Paraflavitalea devenefica: one gene and its partner. The protein of the gene in region 1 interacts with the protein of each later gene in a pairwise test. Links are inferred from orthologs where the notes say so. Each region holds a gene or a part of one and is shown on either strand. Other genes may lie near its edges.

The links.
Region 2: the proteins of ruvA (region 1) and ruvC interact in binary tests that used the Escherichia coli proteins (3 or more experiments, as listed by UniProt). The link is inferred for Paraflavitalea devenefica from one-to-one orthologs.

The regions. Positions count from the first base shown.
Region 1 is NZ_JAARML010000009.1:27,080-39,108, reverse strand. Bases 3,113-6,089 are described here. They hold ruvA (Holliday junction branch migration protein RuvA), read left to right. Parts: upstream 3,113-4,297; coding sequence 4,298-4,882; downstream 4,883-6,089. Other genes in these bases: sov (T9SS outer membrane translocon Sov/SprA), read left to right, coding at 4,985-6,089; HB364_RS31250 (beta-ketoacyl-ACP synthase III), read right to left, coding at 3,113-4,084. In the rest of the region: fabD (ACP S-malonyltransferase), read left to right, coding at 1-731; HB364_RS31265 (hypothetical protein), read left to right, coding at 832-1,275; HB364_RS31260 (GNAT family N-acetyltransferase), read right to left, coding at 1,282-1,731; HB364_RS31255 (trans-sulfuration enzyme family protein), read right to left, coding at 1,844-3,070; more of HB364_RS31250, read right to left, coding at 3,092-3,112; more of sov, read left to right, coding at 6,090-12,029. UniProt on the Escherichia coli protein: The RuvA-RuvB-RuvC complex processes Holliday junction (HJ) DNA during genetic recombination and DNA repair.
Region 2 is NZ_JAARML010000001.1:448,378-460,131, reverse strand. What follows is about bases 3,029-5,730. They hold ruvC (crossover junction endodeoxyribonuclease RuvC), read right to left. Parts: upstream 4,814-5,730; coding sequence 4,244-4,813; downstream 3,029-4,243. Other genes in these bases: HB364_RS01740 (lysylphosphatidylglycerol synthase domain-containing protein), read left to right, coding at 4,894-5,730; HB364_RS01750 (HIT family protein), read left to right, coding at 3,850-4,239; greA (transcription elongation factor GreA), read left to right, coding at 3,261-3,734. In the rest of the region: HB364_RS01765 (S9 family peptidase), read left to right, coding at 1-2,071; HB364_RS01760 (NAD(P)-dependent oxidoreductase), read left to right, coding at 2,091-3,014; more of HB364_RS01740, read left to right, coding at 5,731-5,850; HB364_RS01735 (DUF3108 domain-containing protein), read left to right, coding at 5,909-6,718; HB364_RS01730 (MBL fold metallo-hydrolase), read right to left, coding at 6,747-7,586; HB364_RS01725 (MFS transporter), read right to left, coding at 7,603-8,898; HB364_RS01720 (undecaprenyl-diphosphate phosphatase), read right to left, coding at 8,945-9,778; HB364_RS01715 (DUF3098 domain-containing protein), read right to left, coding at 9,802-10,059; HB364_RS01710 (cell division protein FtsX), read right to left, coding at 10,195-11,070; leuS (leucine--tRNA ligase), read left to right, coding at 11,324-11,754.

The DNA of each region.
Region 1 (12,029 bases):
AACTCAAACAAACCAAAGTTACGCAGCCGGCCGTTTTTCTTCATTCAGTGATTGCTTTTAAAGGGATTGATGCCGGCCGTCCGGATATGATGGCAGGCCATTCATTGGGCGAGTTCTCGGCATTGGTAGCCAGTGGCGCCTTAAGCTTTGAAGATGGCTTAAAACTGGTAAGCATCCGGGCCCAGGCTATGCAAAAAGCATGCGAGCTGACGCCTTCCACCATGGCAGCCGTATTGGCGCTGGACGATGCGAAAGTAGAAGAAGTATGCGCCGCCATACAGGCAGAAACCGGCGAAGTGGTAGTACCGGCGAATTATAACTGCCCCGGGCAACTGGTGATCAGCGGATCAGTGAAAGGAATTGAGGTAGCTGTTGAACGTATGAAAGCCGCCGGCGCTAAAAGGGCGCTCGTATTACCGGTAAGCGGTGCGTTCCATTCCCCGCTGATGGAGCCTGCAAAAGAAGAACTCAGAGCAGCGATAGACAATACGACTTTTTACAGCCCCACCTGCCCTATTTACCAGAATGTAGCAGCCAAAGCGGTCATTAATAAGGAAGAGATCAAAAAGAACCTGATAGAGCAGTTGACCGGCGCTGTACGGTGGACCCAAAGCGTTCAGGCCATGATTGCCGACGGCGCTTACCGTTTTTCTGAAGTAGGGCCCGGCAAGGTGCTCCAGGGGCTTATTAATAAGATAGATAAGAAAGTGGAAACCGAAGGGGTTGATTAACAAACCTTAATCGGGGTAAAAGCGGTTTTTCGTGAAAACCCGGGTGCTTTTCCTGCAACGAAATGGGCCGATAATTGGTCAATAAGGAAAATCCCGGATCATGAAACCGCTTTTACTATTTACATTACTGGCCCTTGTTATTGCCTGTAAAAAAGACGGGAAAGAGGTGAATTATTTTGCTGATACTAACTCTTCCCGCGGGATATGGGTGGAAAAAAGCCTGCGGCTGGATACCCTCGACTTTGATTCCGGGCCTAAATTAGAGGCCAGTTATGCCAACAGCTCTTCTGTGGTGTTTAAGTCAAAAGCATACATTGATATAGCAGTAAATCCTGATTACCTCATTAACCACAGCGCTATATACAGTTATTATTTTGCGGATAACAGCATCAATGCCATTTACATGAGGTCTATGCTGAGTTCTTCTTCCGTTTATACCAAATATAGTTTCGTCGTAAATGCCGACCGCAAGAGCTTTACCATTCAGCGTTTCTACGGGCGTAATGCATTGCCCGACCTTATTGAGTTTGAGCGGATACAATAATCCCTGTTATAAATTGATGGTGCAATTCAACCATTCGTCATCAATCACCGCATTATACTTCTTATAGAAATTAATAGCCGGTTCATTCCAGTCGAGCACCTGCCATACCATGCCACTGTAATTATTGTCTTTTGCTTCCTGCAGCACCCGCTCAAATAATAGCTTACCCATGCCTTTTCCGCGCATAGCCTCGCTCACCAGCAGGTCTTCCAGGTAAATACGCTGTCCTTTCCAGGTGGAATAACGGATATAGTATAAAGCAAAGCCCTGGACCTGGCCGTCTTCTTCTGCCACAAAGGCCCACCATACCGGGTTGGGGCCAAAACCGCTTTCTACGAAATGCTCCATCGTCACGGTTACCTGGTCCGGCGCTTTTTCAAACACGGCCAGTTCCTCTACCAGTTCCATCAAACGTGGGCAATCTTCTTTGACTGCTTTCCTTATACTGATGCTCATACAATAATAAATAATTAACTGAAGGTCGTTTCTGGCTAGTAGTAAGTGGCTAGTGGCAAGTGTTCGCTGCCAGTGTTTTCCCACTAGCCACTCGCTACTTCCCACTTGCTTTTCACTTCAATGCCTGATCCATATCCGCAATAATATCCTGGATATTTTCCATGCCAACACTAATCCGTATCAGCCCGTCAGTAATGCCATATTGTTCCCGTTGCGCTTTGGGTACACTGTAATGTGTCATCGAAGCAGGATGGCACATCAGCGTATCGCAGGTGCCCAATGATACCGTGCGGGTACACATTTTCAGGCTGTTCATCATATCAATGCCTGCCTGGATACCTCCCTTCAGCTCAATGCTCAGCATAGCGCCGGGATGACGCATCTGTTTGGAAGAAATATAATAATCAGGATGGCTGGGCAGGCCGGTATAATTTACTTTGGCTACAGCCGCATGACCTTCGAGGAAGCCGGCTACTTCCATAGCATTGTGGCAATGGCGCTCCATACGTACTTCCAGTGTTTTCATGCCATTGATAAGCAGGAAGGCATCGAAAGGATTGCTGTTGCCGCCCAGCAGCTTGTGTACTTTATAGGCCCAGGCATTCATAAACTCCACATCACGTCCCAGTACGATGCCACCAATGGAAGTGCCATGGCCATTCAGGAACTTGGTGGTAGAATGGATCACAAAGTCAACGCCAAACCGGAAAGGTTGCTGCAGGTAAGGCGTGGCAAACGTATTATCGCAGGCAACGATCTTACCATATTGTTTGCCCAGCTTTGTCAGCGCTTCAATATCCACGCATTGCAGGGTAGGATTGGCCGGCGTTTCCAGGTACACCATCTTAATGGCAGGGTCTGCTTTCAGGGCTGCTGCTGCTTTATCCAGATCGCGCAGGTCGGCAATCACCACGCTGATGCCAAATTCAGGCAACAGCTTATCCATAAACTCCTGCGATCCTCCATACAGGGAATAGTGGGAAAGGATCTTATCACCTGTCTTCAGGGTGCTCATGAACAGGGTATTGACAGCAGCCATGCCGGATGCCTGCAGATAACCCTTTACAGTGATGGGACGGCCGCCGGCATCTGTAATGCCAAAGCTTTCCATGGCAGCGATCTTATCGGCTGCTTCTTCCATCGTAGGATTGCCCCAGCGGGAATAAATATATCCGTCTTCCTTTCCGCTGAAGCGACGCATGCCTTGTTCTGCAGAATCGTATACAAAAGTAGAAGTAGCGTAAATGGGGGTAAGGTGCGCATATCGCGGGTCCTGCTCATGACCACCATGAATGGCCAGCGAGCTGAAACCGGTCAGCGGAAAGTTTTGATCTGCCATAATAAAATAATGTAAAGAAAATTAATAAGCCCATTTTACGAGCGTAGCGCCCCAGGTGAAGCCGCCTCCGAAAGCTGCCAATACCAGGTTATCGCCTTTCTTCAATTGCTTTTCCCAATCCCATAAACAGAGGGGGATGGTAGCAGCGGTCGTATTGCCATAACGTTGTATGTTCAGCATTACCTTATCATGGGAAAGGCCCATACGGTCGGCTGTAGCATCAATAATACGTTTATTGGCCTGGTGCGGCACCAGCCAGGCAATATCATTACCGGTAAGTTGATTACGCTCCAGCAGCTCAGCGCTTACGTCGGCCATGCCCTTTACGGCAAACTTGAATACCGCCTGACCTTCCTGGTAAGCATAGTGCTCATTATTGGCTACTGTTTCCTGGGAGGCCGGGCGTAAGGAGCCGCCGCCTTTCATGTGCAGGTAATTACCGCCCGAGCCATCACTCCGCAGGATGCTATCCTGCACGCCATAGCCGTCTGTGCCGGGTTCCAGTAATACGGCGCCTGCGCCATCACCAAAAATGATACAGGTAGCGCGGTCATTATAATTAATAATAGCGCTCATCTTATCGGCGCCTACTACCACTACCTTCTTATAGCGTCCGCTTTCCACCAGGGAGGCCCCGGTAGTGAGGGAATAGAGGAAGCCGGAGCAGGCAGCTAGCAAGTCAAATCCCCAGGCGTTTTTAGCGCCTAGTTTATGGCAGGCCAGGTTGGCGGTGGAGGGAAACATCATATCGGGCGTTACTGTGCCTACGATCAGCGCATCAATCTCGGAAGGGTCAATGCCTCTCTTTTCACATAATTGCCTAACCGCCGGTACTACCATATCGGAAGTGGCCAGGCCTTCTCCTTTCAGTATCCTTCTTTCGCTAATGCCGGTACGTGTACGGATCCATTCATCATTGGTATCTACCATCTTTTCCAGGTCGAAATTCGTCAGCCTGTCTTCGGGAACATAGCCACCCACTGCGGTGATGGCAGCCGTTATTTTTTGACTCATGCTACTATAAATCGCTTTAGATATTGAAAAAGAACATTAAAGAGTGGGCAAAATTAGGGAAAAGTCGGAAGTCCGGGGCAGAACTCTGACTACCTGTACCCAACGTTAAGTCAAATAAACGATTGTGTTATGTAAAAATTACTTTTAACAAGCGCGTAACTAAAAACAGTAAACCAAGGGCGGGAAACTATAATTTCCCTTATTTTCGCAACCATGATCGCGTTTATACGGGGCAATTTCGTGTATAAAACACCGGCTGTAGTACATGTGGAAGCCAATGGCGTAGGATATGAGTTACACATTAGTTTGAACACCTATTCCGCCATACAGGAACTCGAAAAGGGTTTATTATACACTTTCCTCCATATCCGCGAAGATGCGCACATATTATATGGCTTTTCGGAGGTAGCAGAAAAAGAGCTGTTCCTCATGCTCATCAGCGTATCCGGTGTGGGTGCAGCAACCGCCCGTATGATGTTGTCTTCGTTGAAGCCCGATGAAATTGTGCGTGCCATTGCCAATGGTAATACCAGGCAACTGGAAAGTATCAAAGGCATTGGAAAAAAATCTGCCGAACGTATTGTGCTGGAATTGAGGGATAAAATAAGCAAAACCACCCTGGATGCAAATATTTCCCCCTTGAAAAACAATACGTTGGAACAAGATGCGTTAAATGCTCTGATGGCGCTGGGGATACCCCGGGCCGCTGGTGAACAAGCTGTTCAAAAAGTACTAAAAGCTCAGCCGGACCTCGCCGTAGTAGAAGATATTATCAAGAAAGCTTTAAAAACACTCTAAGCCTATCGCAAACGGAATTCTACCTTACTAATTCTTGGAGAAAAAAGATTGGTCCGCACATTCAACCACATTACACTTACAGCCTTTCTTAGCGCTGCAATGATGATTGTATGCTGTTTAACAGCTACAGCGCAGCAAGCGCCTGCTCAGGCACCTGCACCACGTATCGGTATCGATACGCTCAAATTTCCTATTCATGACCGTCGTGGCGACCGTTACTCAAGTCCCCGGAGGTCTTCCCTTGACCTGAGAGATCCTGTAAACATAACAGACTCAGTTGTATACGATCCTAAAACAAAGCAATACTACATCATAGAGAAAGTAGGCGGTTTCTATTACCGTAAGCCTACCTACCTCACCTTCGATGAATTCATGGCACTGCAGGCCCGCAAAATGGAGGTGGACTACTTTAAACAACGGTCCAATATCCTCAGCAGCCTGAACAAAAAACTGTTACAGCCTAAAATGTCCGTTACGGACAACCTGTTCAACCGCATCTTCGGCAACGGCAAAGTAGAGATCAGACCACAGGGTGAAGTGAACATCATTGCCGGCTATCAGGGGCAGAACATCAAGAACCCCGCATTGCCGGAAAGAGCGCGTCGTAACGGGGGCCTTGACTTTGACATGAATGCCAACCTGAGCGTTATCGGTAACATTGGCGATAAGCTGAAATTACCGATCAACTATAATACCCTCGCCAATTTTGACTTTGATAATCAACTCAAACTGGACTATACCGGTACAGATGATGAGATCATTAAACGCATTGAAGCAGGTAACATCGCTTTCTCTTCAAAAGGCTCCCTCATACCCGGCGCCCAGCAGTTATTTGGTATCAAAACCCAGTTACAGTTCGGGAAACTCTTTGTAACAGGGGTATTGGCCAACCAGCGCTCCCAAAGGCAGTCCATGGGATTGAAGGGTGGGTCCTCCAGTATGTCTTTTGAATTCAAAGCCAATGATTATGAAGAGAACCGGCACTTCCTCATGGCCCACTACTTCAAGGACAACTTTAACAAGGCCATGTCCAACCTGCCGGTGGTGAATTCTCAGGTACAGATCCTGCGGGTCGAAGTATGGGTTACCAACCGCAACGGTTCTACCACTGAAACAAGGGATATTGTGGGGCTAATGGACCTGGGCGAGCCCAATCCTTTTAACCAGACATTGGGCCCGGGTACCGTTTTCCCGCCCAATGGTATGCCGGACAATAGAGTGAATGGACTGTACAGCCGGCTGGCCAATGATCCCGTTAGCCGGGGCCCTTCTGCAGTAACCGGTAAACTGACCTCTATGGGTTTGCGGGCGGTGCAGGATTTTGAGAAAACATTTGCCCGGAAACTCAGTCCTGCTGATTTCTATTTCAACCCGCAGGTAGGGTTTTTGTCGTTAAGCCAGCCCCTGCAGCCCGATGAAGTGTTGGGTGTTGCCTTTCAATACAGCTACAATGGAAAGATCTACCAGGTGGGTGAATTCTCCCAGGATGTGCCGCCCGATACTACGGCCGCTGTATCCGGTACCCAGAAAGTGCTCTTCCTTAAATTGCTGAAAGCTACTTCCCAGCGTACCAACCTGCCTTTGTGGGAACTGATGATGAAAAACGTCTATTCTCTGAAAGCGCCCGATGGCAGCTACCTGTCCAGCATCCAGCCCGGCGATTTCAAACTCAACGTACTATATGAAGAGCCCAGCCTCGGTAAAAAACGTTTCCTGCCCGAAGGCGATAAACCCGGTGTACCACTGATCACTGTCCTGAACCTTGACCGGCTCAATGCCCGGAATGACCCATTACCCGACGGGGTGTTTGACTATATTGAAGGATTTACTGTGATCTCCCAGCAGGCCAGGATCATCTTCCCCTTCCTGGAGCCTTTTGGCCGAGACCTGGCCGACCAGGCTTTTGCTTCCAGTCCGCAGAACTTACGGGACAAATATGTGTACTACCCGCTATACGATACCATCAAGGAAATTGCCAAAACCTACGCCAACCTCGACCGGTACATCATCAGTGGTTCGGCCAAAGGCAATTCCAGTTCGGAGATCGAGTTGGGCGCCTTCAATGTGCCGCAGGGCTCGGTCAGCGTAACAGCAGGCGGACAGGTATTGCGGGAGAATATAGATTATGAAGTGGATTATAACCTGGGCAGGGTGAAGATCATTAACCAGGCCATCCTCAACTCGGGCCTGCCGGTAAATGTACAGTTTGAGAACAATGCCGGGTTTGGTATACAGCAGCGAAGTTTCATGGGGCTACGGCTCGACTATATGGCCAAAAATACCGCCCGGGAATCTCTGCAGATCGGGGCCACCATGGTGCGGCTGGCAGAGCGGCCTTTCTATACAAAAACAGGCTATAGCGAAGACCCAATCAAGAATACGATGTACGGAGTAGATTTCAATTACCGTACTGAAGCGCCACGCCTCACCCGCTGGCTGGATAAACTGCCTTTCTATAATACCACGGAGATGAGTACCATCACCGCCTATGGCGAGGCCGCTTACCTGAAACCCGGTCACCCCAAACAGATCGGTAAAGGAAGCAGCGGGCTTATCTTTATAGACGACTTTGAAGGCGCCCGCAATGCTATTGACCTCCGTTTCCCGTTGACCAACTGGGGTATCTCTTCCACGCCATCCAGCGATGGTACCGGCCTGTTTCCGGAAGCCGAGTACCGCGACTCATTACCTTATGGGTATAACCGTGCTAAAATTGCCTGGTACAATATAGAACCGGTATTGCAGGACAGAAGAGCGGCCAACAATCCTGTTAAGTCGTATGAAGACTTCACTGATCCGCGTATCCGTTCGGTGAACGTAACGCAGATCTTTCGCAACCGTACACCCGAATTTGGCCAGGCGCAATTGATTACTTTCGATATGGCCTATTATCCACAGGACAGAGGTCCTTATAACTTTGACGCTGTGAATGTGGATGCAGACGGTAAGCTGCTCAACCCCGAAAAGAGGTGGGGTGGTATTATGCGGGGTATTGACCAGGTGGATTTTGAAACCGGCAACGTAGAATTTATTGAGTTCTGGTTGCAGGACCCCTACCTGAAAAACCCTTCCAGCAGTGGTGGTCAATTGTATTTTAACCTGGGTAATATATCTGAAGATGTACTGAAAGATGGCAAGCGCTTCTTTGAAAACGGTATCAGCGGTGCAGTGACCAAAGCATTGGAAGACTCCGCCACCAGGTGGGGTAAAGTGCCCGCCAATCCCATCCAGGTAACACAGGCGTTCAGTAATGATCCTGCAGACAGGCCTTTGCAGGATGCCGGTTTTGATGGGCTGGATGATATAGCAGAGCGCAGAAAATTCCAGGCTTACCTTAACCAGCTCGCAGCTAACTTTGGCAGTACCTCTCCCATTTACACCCAGGCTTTTCAGGACCCGGCCAGTGATAATTTCACCAACTACCGCGATGGCGTTTATGATGCTTCCAGGGCAGGTATCCTGGGTCGTTATAAACAGATCAACAGCCCGCAGGGCAACTCTCCGGTGGCCAGCTCGGGCTCAGAATTTGTGAGCGCCTTTACCTTATATCCCGACCAGGAAGAATTCAACCGGGATAATACCCTCAATGAACTCGAAGAATATTTTGAGTATAAAGTAGAATTGAAAAAAAGCGAATTCCAGGTGGGCCGTAATTTCATTACTGATAGTGTTGGTGTTCCTGCTTCCGGTGGTAACATGCCCGAAACCTGGTACCTCTTCCGCATTCCTATTGCAGAGTACCAGGCCAAGATTGGTAATATCCCCGACTTCAAATCGGTCCGTTTTATCCGGATGTACCTGACCGGCTTTACTGATTCAGTGGTATTGCGTTTTGCCAAACTGGAACTGGTGCGCAACCAATGGAGGCGTTTCAATTATGAATTGGATACCACCGGTCAGTATGTTACCATCCCTGCCAATTCACCCACTTCTTTCAATCAACTGGCTGTTAATATTGAGGAGAACTACTCACGCGAACCTGTACCGTACAGAACACCGCCCGGGGTAGTTCGTCAGCAACAGCTCAGCAACAACAACGTAAACCTCCTGCTGAATGAACAATCATTGAGCCTGCAGGTATGCGGACTGCCCATCAAGGAAACCCGTGGTGTGTTCAAAACCATGAACCTCGACCTGCGTCAATATGGCCGCTTACAAATGTATATGCATGCGGAGTCGGTCAACTTCAGCAATGATATCAAGGATAATGAACTATATGGTGTGATCAGGCTGGGTAATGATCTTATCAACAACTTTTATGAGATCCGTATACCCTTAAAGATCACGCCATGGAATACCAGTTCGGAAGACCTGATATGGCCGGCGCAGAATGAACTGAACCTGGCATTGGACAGGCTTACTAAACTAAAGGTCACCCGCAACAACAGCGGTAACAATGCCACCTATTTCAGAGAAACGGATGCCGATGGTAAAGAATATGCCATCCTTGGTAATCCCAACCTGGGCGAAGTGCGTGTATTCTTTACAGGTGTGGAGAATCGCCACCGTGAGCAGGCCTGTACCGAAGTGTGGATCAATGAGCTTCGCCTCAGTGAGCTGAATGAAAAAGGCGCCTGGGCTGCATTGGGCCGTATTGACTTTAAACTGGCCGACCTGGGTACCCTGTACATTTCAGGCAACTACCACAGTACCGGCTTTGGCACCATAGAACAACGGGTGAATGAACGCTCCCGGGAAGATTTTACACAGTTTGATGTAGCTACCCAACTGGAGCTGGGCAAACTGTTGCCCCAGAAAGCCGGCATCTCCATTCCTTTCTATGCCAGCTATTCCAAAAGCGTGAGCACGCCGGAATATGATCCTTATGACCTCGATATTAAATTAAAGGATAAAATAAAAGCCGCTCCCGGCAACCAGAAAGACTCTATCCGTGAGGATGCAGTAGATGTGAAGACCATCAAGTCGGTCAACTTCACCAATGTGAAGAAGAACAACATCAGTGGTAAAAAGCAGCATATCTGGAGTATTGAGAACATTGATGTCAGTTACTCTTACTATAAGGAAGAACAACACAATCCCCTGATAGAAAAAAATGAGCTTACCCGTCACCGGGCCGGCCTGGGGTATAACTATTCCTCTTCTCCCAAATACTGGGAGCCAGCTAAAAGGCTTATCAAGTCAAAGTCTCCCTGGCTCGCATTTATCAAGGATTTTAACCTTAACCCGTTGCCGTCATTGCTGGGCTTCAGGGCCGATGTCAACCGCCAGTTCGGCGCTTACCGTCCGCGCAATGTGGGTGAGCCAAAGGGTTCCCTGCCCGAGACCTATGATAAGTATTTCACCTTCGACCGTATTTATAATCTTCGTTGGGACCTTACCAGGTCATTCAACGTGGATTTCCAGGCTACCAATAAGGCATGGATTGATGAAGACAGTGGCCGCCTGGACAAGGCGGAACGCAAGCGTATGTGGGATAACCTGTGGAAGGGTGGCCGTACCATTTCTTATACGCAAACGGCAAACTTCTCTTATACATTACCCACCAGCAAAATCCCCTTGCTGGACTGGACGACCATCAGGGCCAATTATGTGGCTTCGTTTGATTGGATAGGCGCCTCCCTCATTGCCCGTAACCTGGGTAATACCATTTCCAATACCCAGCAAAAGGGCCTGAATGCAGAGTTCGACTTTACACGTTTATACAGTAAGTCGAGGTTGTTGCGGGCATTTGATGAGGAAGGGGCTCCGGCTGCGCCGCAACAGCCGCCTGTGCCCAATGCCAATAAACAAGATACCACGGGCAAAAAGAAGCGCGTGAAAAGAGACCGCAGTCAACCCCTGCAATTAAGCAGCGGCGTAAAGTTTGCCGGCCGCTTCCTCACTATGCTGAAGCGTATGAACGTTCAGTATTCGGAGAATGCCAGCGCTACTATTTATGGATATACCGACAGTACCCGCGCATTGGGTATGAACTTCAAATCCATGGCGCCGGGCCTGGGCTTTATCTTCGGTAAGCAGCCCGATACAAACTTCATCAATACCATGGCGAAGAAAGGATGGCTTACCGCCGATTCTTTATTCAACTTCCAGAACAGGCAGGATTACACGCAGAAGATAACGATCAATGCCCAACTCATGCCTATCCGTGACCTGACCATTGATCTCAACCTCGATAAAACATTCGGTAAAACATACCAGGAACTGTATAAAGACACTACCGGGCTGGGCACCAACTTTGCCCGCCTGGCGCCTTATACGGCCGGTAGTTTCAGTGTGAGCTATATCTCATTCCAGACCCTGTTCACACCGGTGAAGCCCAATGAAGTGTCTGAAACATTTAAGAAATTCGAGAGCTACCGCATTATCCTCTCTAAACGGCTGGCAGAGAAAAACCCCAACTGGCAGAACCGGCCGGACAACGAAAAATTCCAGCCGGATGGTTTCTATACGGGTTATAACCGCTATGCACAGGATGTATTATTACCGGCCTTCATTGCAGCCTATACCGGGAAAGATCCCAATAGTGTACCGCTGATCAAGCAAAGCAACCCGAATATCCGTTCCAATCCTTTCTCCGGTATCTTGCCCAAGCCCAACTGGGGGATTACCTATACAGGGTTAACCCGCATAAAGGGCATGGAAAAAATATTTACCAGCTTCACTGTTTCACACCGGTACAACAGCCAGTTAAGCATGAACAGCTTTAACTCAGCACTGCTGTACCAGGAGGAGGTTGGAGTAGCCGGTTACCCCAAGTTTATTGATTCTACTTCGGGTAACTATGTCCCCTATTTCCTTGTTCCTAACATCACGATCGGTGAGCGCTTTGAGCCGCTTATTGACTTTGATATGCAGTTCACCAACCAGTTAACTGCCCGGTTTGGATACAAAAAATCAAGACAATTAAGTTTAAGCCTGATAGATTTCCAGCTTAGTGAAAACCGCTCTACAGAATTTGAAATAGGGGCCGGTTACCGTAAGCGTGGTTTATTCTCCTTCATTAAATGGAAGGGCAAGCCACTGGATAATGATGCCAGCTTCCGGCTGGACTTCAGCATCCGTGATGATATCACTTCCAACAGCCGGTTAGATCAGGATCAGGCTTTGCCAACAGCCGGTCAGAAAGTGATCTTCATTAATCCTACTGTTGATTATGTGATCAGTAACCGGGTTAACATTAAACTGT
Region 2 (11,754 bases), on another replicon or contig:
CAAAAAAGAAGGTTATGAAGAAGAAAATGCCATGGTATATGCTTATGTCAACATCTATAAAGCGCCGGCACTGAAAACCTTTGATGGTACAAAATACAAAGGCTTCCCGGATAGCATGCGCATCAACAATGCTTCCAATCTTGTACTCAGCGATGACATGAATGCCGCTTTCTTTGGTATCAAAAGCTGGACTGCCAAGCCAAAGAAAGAAGATAAAAAAGCCGATAGCAGCAAAACAAAAACGGATACCGCTAAAAAAGCCGATTCCACAAAGAACGTAGCTGCCGCACCGCCGAAGAAAGAGGATAAAATGGCGGCAGTAGATATCTGGCATTGGAAAGATACAGAGATACAGCCCCGCCAGAAGATCACTTACATGCAGGACAAGGAATTAAGCTATCAGTCAGTATGGAACCTTGATAACAATACCTTCTTCCAATTGGCGCAGGAGGAAACTCCTTACGCCGCTTTCAGCGATAACAGGAAATGGGCCGTTACCTACACCAATACAAAATACAGACCGGCCTTTAAAGAGGACTCTGCTGATTTCTACCTCGTGAATGCCAGGACCGGTGAGAAGAAGCTCTTGTTTGAAAAAATGCTGTCAGGCTTTTATACAGGCCCGCAACCTTCTCCCGAAGGGAAATACCTGGTATACTTCAAAGACAAAAACTGGTGGAGCTATAACACAGCTACTGGTCAGTCCGTGAACCTGACGGAAAAAACAGGCGCTACCTTCTGGAATACCCGCGATGATCATCCGGCTACCAAACCACCCTTTGGTTTTGGCGGATGGCTCAAAGGCGATAAAGAACTGCTGGTATATGATGAATACAATGTATGGGCGCTGAATCCCGATGGTAAAGCTGCCCGCAAACTGACGGACGGTGAAAAAGAAGAGATCCAGTACCGCGTGTACAGGCTCGACTTTGAAGATCCCTTTATTGACGATACCAAACCCATTTACTTGTCGGCTTATGGAGATAAGACCAAGAAGTTTGGCTTCTCCAGGCTGGAAAAGAACAAGCTCACTAAACTGCTGTTTGAAGATGCTTACCTGAGCAGGCTCGTCAAGGCAAAAGATGCCAACGTGTTCACTTACTCAAAACAGGATTACCATATTTCTCCTGAGCTGTATACGACAGAGAACTTCGGTGATAGTAAACAGGTAGTGGCTACCAACCTGCAGCAACAAAACTATTACTGGGGCAAAAGCGAGCTGGTGAGCTTCACCAACAAGAAAGGCAAGCCAATGCAGGGAGCCCTGTTCTATCCGGCCAACTACGAGCCGGGTAAACAATATCCCATGATCGTGTACATCTATGAAATTTTATCCAATACGGTGCACATGTACGCTTCGCCATCTGTACGCAGTGCCTACAATACGAGCAACTATACCACCAATGGCTACTTTGTGTTCCGCCCCGATATCGTGTATGACATCAATGAGCCCGGCACCAGCGCCGTGGATTGTGTGGTGCCTGCAGTAGAGCAGGTATTGAAAACCGGTATGATCGATAAGAACAAGATCGGTTTGATGGGACATAGCTGGGGCGCTTACCAAACGTCTTTCATCATTACACAAACCAACCTCTTTAAAGCAGCCTGCGCCGGGGCGCCGCTGACCGATCTCATCAGCATGTCCATGTCTATCTACTGGAACTCCGGTATCCCCGACCAGAAGATATTTGAGATCAGCCAGGGGCGTTTTGATGGCCCCTGGTATGACCGTATGGATGCGCACATACGTAACTCGCCCATGTTCAACGCCGATAAGATCAAAACACCCTTACTGGTGGCTTTTGGCGATAAGGATGGTGCGGTAGACTGGCACCAGGGTATTGAAATGTATGGCACCATGCGCCGCATGGAAAAAGAACACGTGATGCTGGTATATGCCGATGAAAACCATGGCCTGGCCAAAAAAGAGAACCAGATCGATTACCAGAAGCGCCAGCGGGAATGGTTCGATCACTTCCTGCTGGGTAAACCAGCCCCTTCCTGGATCAAAGAAGGCACCAGCTATCAGGATAAAATGAAAGCCCTGGAAAAAGAGACCAAAACACCTTAAATAAGATAGTGTAGCAGTAATGAAGAAAGTTATAGTTACGGCCAAAGTGCACAGTTACCTCGTGGAACAATTGCAGTTGAAAGGATTTGCGGTAGAGTACCTCCCGCAGATCACCTATGAGGAATTATTACAACAGGTAGGAGAAGCTGCCGGCCTCATCGTTACCACCCGGTTGAAAATAGATAAGCCTATGCTCGACAGGGCGGAGAAGCTACAGTGGATCGGCCGGTTGGGCAGTGGCATGGAGCTGATTGATGTGCCCTATGCCGAAAGCAAAGGCATCACCTGCGTAAGCAGCCCGGAAGGTAACCGCAATGCAGTAGCCGAGCAGGCGCTGGGCATGTTGCTGAGCCTCATGAACAAAATGAACAGCAGCATGCAGGAAATACGGGAAGGTAAATGGGTCCGTGACGCTAACCGTGGCACCGAGCTCACCGGTAAAACAGTGGGCATCATTGGCTTTGGCAATACCGGCAGCGCTTTTGCCAAAGTGCTCGCTTCCTTTGATGTTACCATCCTGGCTCATGACAAATACAAATTCGGCTTTGCCAAAGGGTTGATCAAAGAGGCCAATGCCAGCCAGGTGGCGCGGTATGCTGATGTGATCAGTATGCACCTGCCTTTAACCGATGAAACCTATCATTATGCCAATGATGATTTCTTCGAAGCCCTGGAACGGACTCCTTACTTTATCAATACCTCCCGGGGTAAAGTGCACCATACTGCTGCACTCATCAGGGCATTGAAAAATGGTAAGATCGCGGGAGCGGCCCTGGATGTACTGGAGAATGAAAAGCTACCTGCCTATACAGAGGAGGAAAAACAACAGCTCGACTGGCTGCTGGCCCAGCCCAATGTGTTAATAACTCCCCATATTGCCGGCTATAGCCATGAAGCCTTTTATAAAATGGCTAAAGTGGTATTGGACAAGCTGGGGGTTTGATAAATGTGTATACGCTACACTAAATAAGGCTGAATAATAACGCCTTATGCAGGAGGGGCTGCCAGGTGAAGCCAGTTGCCGTTAGGAACAATATTCCGGGCAGTATTGAATACTATTTCGAAATAAGTCATACTTTTGCTTTAGTACACAATCATGCAACGCTTCAGCGGGATACCTGAGGCGTTGTTCTTTTTTTCTGTTTACGGAAGCCCCCAGGCGCTTCCAGGTTAAAAAAAGGAGGTTTTTATGAGCAGTGTTTTGTATGTAAGTAAAGAAACACTTGAGCAAATGAGAGAAGAATTATTACGTATGCGCACGGTAGACAGACCCGCTGCTGCCCGGGCCATTGCTGAAGCACGCGAAAAAGGCGACTTAAAGGAAAATGCAGAGTATGATGCTGCCAAGGAAGCACAGGGCATTCTCGAAGCAAAGATCAAAAAGCTGGAAGGTGACCTGGCCAGCGCCCGTATACTGGAAGCTGATAACGTAGATACCAGTAAAGTATCTATCCTCACCAAGGTCACGCTCAAGAACCTGACTACCAAAAAGGAGCTCACCTACCAGATCGTTTCAGAAAAAGAAGCCGATCTTAAGCTGGGTAAAATATCCATCACCTCGCCCATTGGCAAAGGATTGCTGGGTAAAACAGTGGGGGAAGTAGCCGAAGTGCAGGTCCCCGCGGGAGTGGTCAAATTCAAGATAGAAAACATCACCGTATAGATTGACAACCCCGCCAACCGGCGGGGTTTTTTGTTAGCTTTGAGGGATGAAAGGGCTGTCTTTCATACGACTTAAATCCACATTGCTTAATCTCATTTCCAAAATCAGGGGTGGTATGACCATTTTTTCAAAGATCATTGCCGGAGAAATACCTTCTTATAAAATTGCAGAAAACGATAAATTCTTTGCTTTTCTCGACATCTTTCCGCTGGTGGAAGGCCATGTGCTGGTAGTACCGAAAGTGGAGGTAGATAAGTTTTTTGACATGCCCGATCAATACCTGGCTGAGATACTCACCTTTGCCCGGCCCATTGCGCATGCCATTGAAAGCGTTTTCCCCTGCAACCGTTGTGGTATCTCTGTAGTAGGGCTGGAAGTTCCTCATGCGCACCTGCACCTCATACCCATTAACAGCGCCGATGACCTCAACTTTACCCGGGGCAAACTAAAACTGTCCCCCGACCAGCTAAAAGCCATACAGCAAAAGATCGTATCAAAACTCTGACATCCTACTTCGTCTTCACTCTTCCCGGATTGGCCTTAACGAAAGCCTCCCATCCCTTCACCTTATTGCCTGCATCTGTCTTTATCATCCGCTCCTGGTAATGGTGGCATACGGCTACGGCCAGTGCGTCGGAAATATCATGGTGGGCAATCACCGTATCCTGTAAGGGGAGGATCCTTTGCAGCATCTTCCATACCTGGTCCTTATCGGCATTACCGTTACCGGTAATGGATTGCTTTACCTTCTTCGGCGAGTACTCATATACGGTTAAACCTGCTCCCATAGCCGCAGCAATCGCCACGCCCTGGGCCCGCCCCAGCTTCAGCATACTTTGTACGTTCTTTCCGAAAAAGGGCGCCTCAATGGCAAAATATTGCGGTTTAAAGGTCACGATCAGCTCCGTGATCTTCTGGTGGATCAACTGCAACCGTTCATAATGGTCTTTCTTACTGCTCAATCGCAGTACATCCATCTCTAATACCGTGATCTGGCGGGTAGAGGCGGCAATAATACTGTACCCCATCATCAGGGTGCCGGGGTCAATACCAAGAATTATTTTTGGCGAGTGTTGCAAGGAGTGGGTCAATTCAGTTTATTTTGTACCTCATTTAGTTATAGCCACTGAACAAAAATATCAAAATAATCCTCAACTATGTGATCGGCCCGTTGGTGTTCTGCCTCCTGGCGGGGTCCATTTACCATCAATTGCAACGCCAGCCCAATTGGAAGGGATCATTTTTGCACATTCAGCAGGCTTTTACCGGACCAGGAATATGGAAATTATGGCTTGCAGTGATCTTAATGCTGGTAAACTGGGGCATTGAAGCCCGCAAATGGCAGGTGGTCATCCGGCGGATACAGCCTATTTCCCTGGTACAGTCGCTAAAAGCCATCTTTACCGGTACTACCATGGCTTTCTTTACACCCAACCGCATCGGGGAATATGTAGGCCGCATACTGTACATCGAAGAAAATAAGCGTATCCAGGCTATTTCACTCACCATTGTGTGCAGTATTGCGCAGTTGCTGGTGACCCTTTTTGCCGGATTGGGAGGATTGCTATACATGAAAGGGGTAATTGCCCAAAAACAGCCGGGCGATGGGTCCCTGGTATTCTGGATCAATACCCTCCTGTACATTACCGCAGCGGGTGCGCTCGTTTTAACATTATTTTATTTTCGATTAGCGTGGCTGGTGAGGTGGATCGAAAAAATACCAAAGATCGAGCGGTTTGTACGGCATATCCGTGTTTTAGATTCCTTTAACGCAACTATCCTGCTGCGCATCTTGTCTTTATCTGTAGCCCGGTATTTCGTATTCATCGGGCAATACTATTTGCTCTTTGCGGTTTTTGATGTATCCTTAACCCCCGGACAGGTATTGGCCTCCATAGGGGTGGTCTTCCTGGTGCTGGCCGTGGTACCCACCATCGCGGTCATTACCGAACTGGGTGTACGTTGGAAGGCCAGCATTGAAGTGGTACAGTTTTTTAGTACCAATACATGGGGGGTATTAGCCACTTCGTTGTCTGTATGGATTATCAATTTGGTAATACCTGCATTGATAGGGAGTTTGCTAATTTTAGGAATCCGTATCTTCAGGAACAAATAAAAGCGCAGGAATTCAGGCAGTATTGATTTTGATACATTATTAAGAATAAGATTGTTACATGAAACTCTACCGACCTTTGGCTTTCTTTCTGCTCGTGGTGATCAGTTTCCCGCTCCGGGCAGGTAACGGTTCAGGCGATGGCTTTTGCGACATCCGTAACACTGCTTACCAGGCCAGCGAAATATTGACCTATAAAGTCTTTTATACCGTTATAGGCGCTTATTTCGGGGCGGGTGAAGCCACCTTCAGGTCTAACATTGAAAACCTCAACAATAAGCCGGTATACCACATAACAGGAGAGGGTAAAACCTATAGTTTTTATGATGGGGTCTTCAAAGTGCGGGATAAATATGAAACCTATATCGATACGGCTACCTTCCAGCCTTACCGTTTTATACGCAACGTAAACGAAGGCAGCTATAAGAAATACGAGACCGTTACCTTCAATAAAACCACCAATACGGCCATTACCAATGATGGTGTGTTCAAAACGCCGGAATGTGTGCAGGATGTATTAAGCGCCATCTATTATGCACGCAACATTGACTTCAGCAAATACAAGCCCAACGATAAGATCACCTTCTCTTTATTCCTCGATAAAGAAGTCTTTGAAATGTACATCCGTTACCTGGGCAAGGAAACAGTCAAGACCAAATACGGAAAATTCAGGGCCATCAAATTCAAGCCCCTGCTCATCAAGGGCACCATCTTTGAAGGAGGTGAGAAAATGACCGTATGGGTAAGTGATGACAAAAACCACGTACCACTGCGGGTGGAAAGCCCCATCTCTGTAGGTAGTGTGAAAGTAGACCTCATCAGCCAGCGCAATCTTCGCCACGACTTTACATCACTGATCGAGTTACGGTAAAAGATTTTCAGACTTCAGACTTCTGACTTCAGATCTCCGCCAGCCTGAACACTTCTTTCTGCCGTATACCCCTTTCTGTCCCTTGAAGGGTACAGCATTCGTTGACCGGATCATGTTCAAAAAAGAGGATATAATCATTCTCCAGCGCTTCCTGCAGGAATTGTTTCTTTTCCAGTAGCGTGGTCAGGGGAAACATATCATAGGCCATTACATAGGGCAGGGGGATATGTCCGGTAGAAGGCAGCAGGTCGGCCATAAAAACGAGCGTACGGTCCTTATAAAGGATCTGCGGCAGCATCATCGCATCGGTATGCCCGTTCACAAAACGGATGGAAATATGCTCAGTAAAAGAAATGCCGTTGGTAGGCTCTACAAACTTTAACTGCCCGCTCTGTTCTATCGGTAATATATTTTCTTTCAGGAATGAAGCTTTCTCCCGTTCATTGGGTTGGGTAGCCCATTCCCAGTGTTTCAGGTTACTCCAGTATACAGCATTCTTAAAAGCAGGTACCAGTTGATCTCCTTCCCGTACAATACTGCCGCCGCAATGATCAAAATGCAGGTGGGTAAGGAATACATCTGTTATATCGTTCCGGTCAATGCCCAGCTTATGGAGGGATGCATCCAGCGAATCATCGCCATGCAGGTAATAATGTCCCATGAATTTGGCATCCTGTTTATTACCGATGCCATTGTCTACCAGTATCAGCCGGTTGCCTTCCTCGATCAGCAGACAGCGCATGGCCCAACTGCATAGATTGTTTTCATCTGCCGGGTTCAGTTTGTTCCAGATGCTCTTGGGCACCACGCCAAACATCGCGCCGCCGTCCAGCTTAAAATTGCCGGTATGGATCGTGTATAACTTCATGACTACAAGGTATTCATTATAACCGGATCTGCGCCTTTCTTTGCTTGTGGGCAGTATAGAAAAGCATTAACAGTCCCAACACAAAAAATACAACCAGGATCAATACGGAGTTCCGCATGCCACCATGATGTTCTGTAAAGTCTTCAATAATACCAAAGCTGAACAGCCCGATCACAATAGCCAGCTTTTCCGTCACATCATAAAAGCTAAAGAAGGATGCCGTATCCTTGGTTTCAGGCATCAGTTTGGCGTAGGTAGAGCGGCTCATGGATTGTATACCACCCATTACCAGGCCTACTAGTGCAGCCAGTATATAAAAATGAATCTCGGTAGTAATGAAATAAGCCGTCAGGCATACTCCTATCCATAATACCACTGTTGCGATCAGCACCCTTATATTACCATACCGGACAGACAGACGCGACATGCCTATAGCGCCTATGATTGCCACCAACTGTATGATCACTGCTGTAATGATCAGTTTTGTGTCTTCCAGGTGTAATATTTTAATGCCAAAATCTATAGCTATCAGCATCACTGTTTGTACACCCATACTATACAGGAAAAAGGCAGCCAGGAAATTGCGAAGTACCGGCATTGCTTTGATCTGTTTCCAGACGATCTGCAATTCATGAAAACCATTTGCCAATACATTCTTTCTTGCCTTTCGCTCAGATTTATTACTCTCCGGCAGTGCTTTAAAAGTGATCTGGGCAAACGCGATCCACCAGACGCCTACAAGTAAGAAAGTAAGTTTAAGCGGTAATGGACTATCTGGTATGGCCAATACAAGCCCAAAGCCGACAAGCTGCATCAATACACTGCCAACATATCCAAAAGAATATCCCTTGGCGCTCACCCGGTCCCTGTCTTGCTCGGCAGCTATTTCCGGTAAATAGGAGTTATAAAATACCTGGCTGCCATAAAAACCAATGCCGGCAAACATAAAGCATAGTAACCCCAGCGTTACATTGTCCTTATCGAAAAAGAACATAATTGAGCAGCTCAATGCACCCATATAACAGAAAAAGCGCATGAAATTCTTTTTACTGCCCCGGTAATCCGCCATTGATGAAAGAATGGGAGAAAGCAATGCAATCAATAAAAAGCCGAAAGCAAGGACATAATCTTTCAGTGCTGTATTGACAAAATGCCTTCCCAGGAATGGCACACCATCCGGAAAGTTTTTAGTCGAAGTAACAAAGGCATAATAGGCAGGGAAGAAAGTCGTCGTAATAACCAGGTTGTACACCGAATTGGCCCAGTCATACATGGCCCATCCGTTGATCACCTTTTTGGAAGCTGTTTGCATGGCAGAAGGGTTTATAACATGTTTGTCACCACACCTCAGGGGCCTGCTACTCTGTAATCACCTGGGTAAAGATCAGGATCAGCAATACAATACCGGCAATAATGCGGTACCAGCCGAATAAACGGAAACCACGTTTCTGTAAAAAGCCAATAAAAAAACGGATGGCCAGCATGGCCACCACGAAAGCAACAATATTACCTACAATAAAAGCATACAAATTATCGGATGAGCTCAGGAGAAGCTCATATCCTTTTTGTGCCGTGCCGGAACCATCCCAGTCTTTTACAAACAGGGAATAGCCGCTGGCCGCACACATCGTAGGCACCGCCAGGAAAAAGGAGAATTCTGCCGCCAACTTCCTGCTCAGCTTTTGTTGCATGCCACCAATAATTGTAGCGGCACTGCGGCTTACGCCCGGTATCATCGCCACGCACTGCCACAGGCCAACAGCAAAAGCTTTCCCATTGCTGATGTCCGGCTCGGTCTCAATCCGCTGGCCGGCCTGCTGGTTAAAGATCTTATCAACAAACAACAGGAAAACGCCCCCCACCAGCAGCGAGATGGCTACCGTGGTCGGACTTTCCAGTAAAGCATCAATCTTATCAGAGAATAAGGCGCCTAACGCAATAGCGGGTATCACCGCAATGATCAGTTTCACATAAAACTGCCAGCGTTTAAAGTCGAAAAACTTCTTCCAATACAGGACTACCACGGCGAGAATAGCGCCCAACTGGACCGCTACTTCAAATAACTTGGTAAACTCCTGTTTGTGAATATCCATCAGGCTGCTGGCGATGATCATATGCCCGGTGGAAGAGATGGGGAGATATTCAGTAATGCCTTCTACTATAGCGATGATAATAGCCTCAAATATGCTCATGGAAGAACTTGATTATTTCCCAATTAACTTTTCGGTTTCCGGAAAATAGCAAATACTTCAATGCCCAGTCCGAGCAGAATAAGGATGGGAGCTACGGTAATACGTCTTACGCTATATACCTCATCATTGGTAAATACATTGGGGTCCTTGCTATTGCCGCCGGCCATCAGGAGCAGGCCCAGTAACATCACTGCCAGTCCGGCAACAATCCAGATATAATTCTCTTTACCAAAGAGGGTAGAGGAAGTTTGCTTTTTATCAGTCGTTAACTTTTCAGCCATTATCCAATACAATTAGGGCTGCAATATAGTAAATAAGCTCAAAGGCACAAGTTTCTGGCAAACAGGCTCGTACCCTTGCTTGTCTGTAAGCTGAATGGCCGATTGATCCCGCAAGCTTGCGGGACCGATTCACGATTAATACAGGTCGTCCAGCTTCATTTTCAGGTACTTCACCACACTCCGGTAAGTACTGAACAGGGAAATACTGATGCCCAGGATCACCAGGAAGGCGAACAGCAAGGCCATCTTGCCATTATCGCGCAGGTCGCGCAGGTAGGGCAGGAAATACTCGCTCAGCATCATCACCACGTAAATGATCGCAATGGCCATAATGGCGGAAATGGTGCCGTTAACAATGGCCCGTACCGTCATGGGGCGGGCGATAAAGCCGCGGGTGGCTCCTACCATTTGCATGGTCTTGATAATAAACCGGTTACTATACATGGCCAGGCGGATCGTATTATCGATCAGTACAATGGAGAAGATGCAGAAAATACCTGCCAGGATAGCGAAAACGATCAGCCCTACCCGTACCGAAGAGCTCATCTTTTCGATCACAAAAGCGGGGTATTGTACGCTTTCCACGACCATCGACTGCTTTTCCAGGTCGGTCTTAATAGTGGTCACACTGTCTTTATGTACGTAATTAGTCTTCAGGTTCAGGTCAAAAGAGGCCGGCAGGGGGTTCTCGTCCAGCAGCTCTTTAAAATCGTTCTCACCGCTCTTCAGCCAGCGCTGTTTGGCGGTTTCCTTATCAATATATTCGTAAGATTTTGTATATGGCTGCGCGGCGATATAGGTCTTTAAAGTCTCCACGTCCTGCGGGGTGATATTCTTGCGCAGGAATATCTGCACCTTCACATCTTCCTTCATCTCCTCCGTATATTGCCGGGCATTAAGCAGTAACCAGCCGAAAATGCCCACAAAGAACAATACAATGGTTACCCCGAGGATAGCCATAAAATAAGAGGGTTTTGAACGCCTGGCTGATCCTTTTCCTAATTGCGCCATGAAACAATCATTTTGATGGGTTAGTTAATAAACCGATAACGGCAAAAATAGCAGTTTTATCCCGCTTAAGCCGGATAATCCGTATTTTTGACGCCCTACTAACGGATGCGGAGCCGGAAAAATTTTTCGGGGTAACGCCTTTTAACGTTTCCTCAACGAATATAAAAGTAGCGACGCCCCGGAGTGCCAGCCCTGGTGCAAGGGGTACAAGAATAATACCATTAAAAAAATCTGAATCGTAACGGAGAGATATATGGAATATAAATTCAGCCAGATAGAGAAGAAATGGCAACAGATCTGGAAAGAGACCAACGCATACAAGGTGAGCAATACAAGTGACCGGCCCAAATACTATGTGCTGGATATGTTCCCTTACCCCAGTGGGGCAGGCCTCCACGTAGGCCATCCGCTCGGCTACATTGCCAGCGACATCTTTGCCCGTTATAAGAGGCTCAAAGGCTTCAACGTACTACACCCCATGGGCTATGACGCCTTTGGTCTTCCGGCCGAACAATATGCCATAGACCATGGTATTCACCCCGCCGTAGCCACGGATGCCAATATCAACAACTTCCGCCGGCAGTTGGACAACATCGGCTTTTGTTTCGATTGGGACCGGGAAATAAAGACTTCCGATCCTTCCTATTATAAATGGACCCAATGGATCTTCCTGCAGCTCTTCCA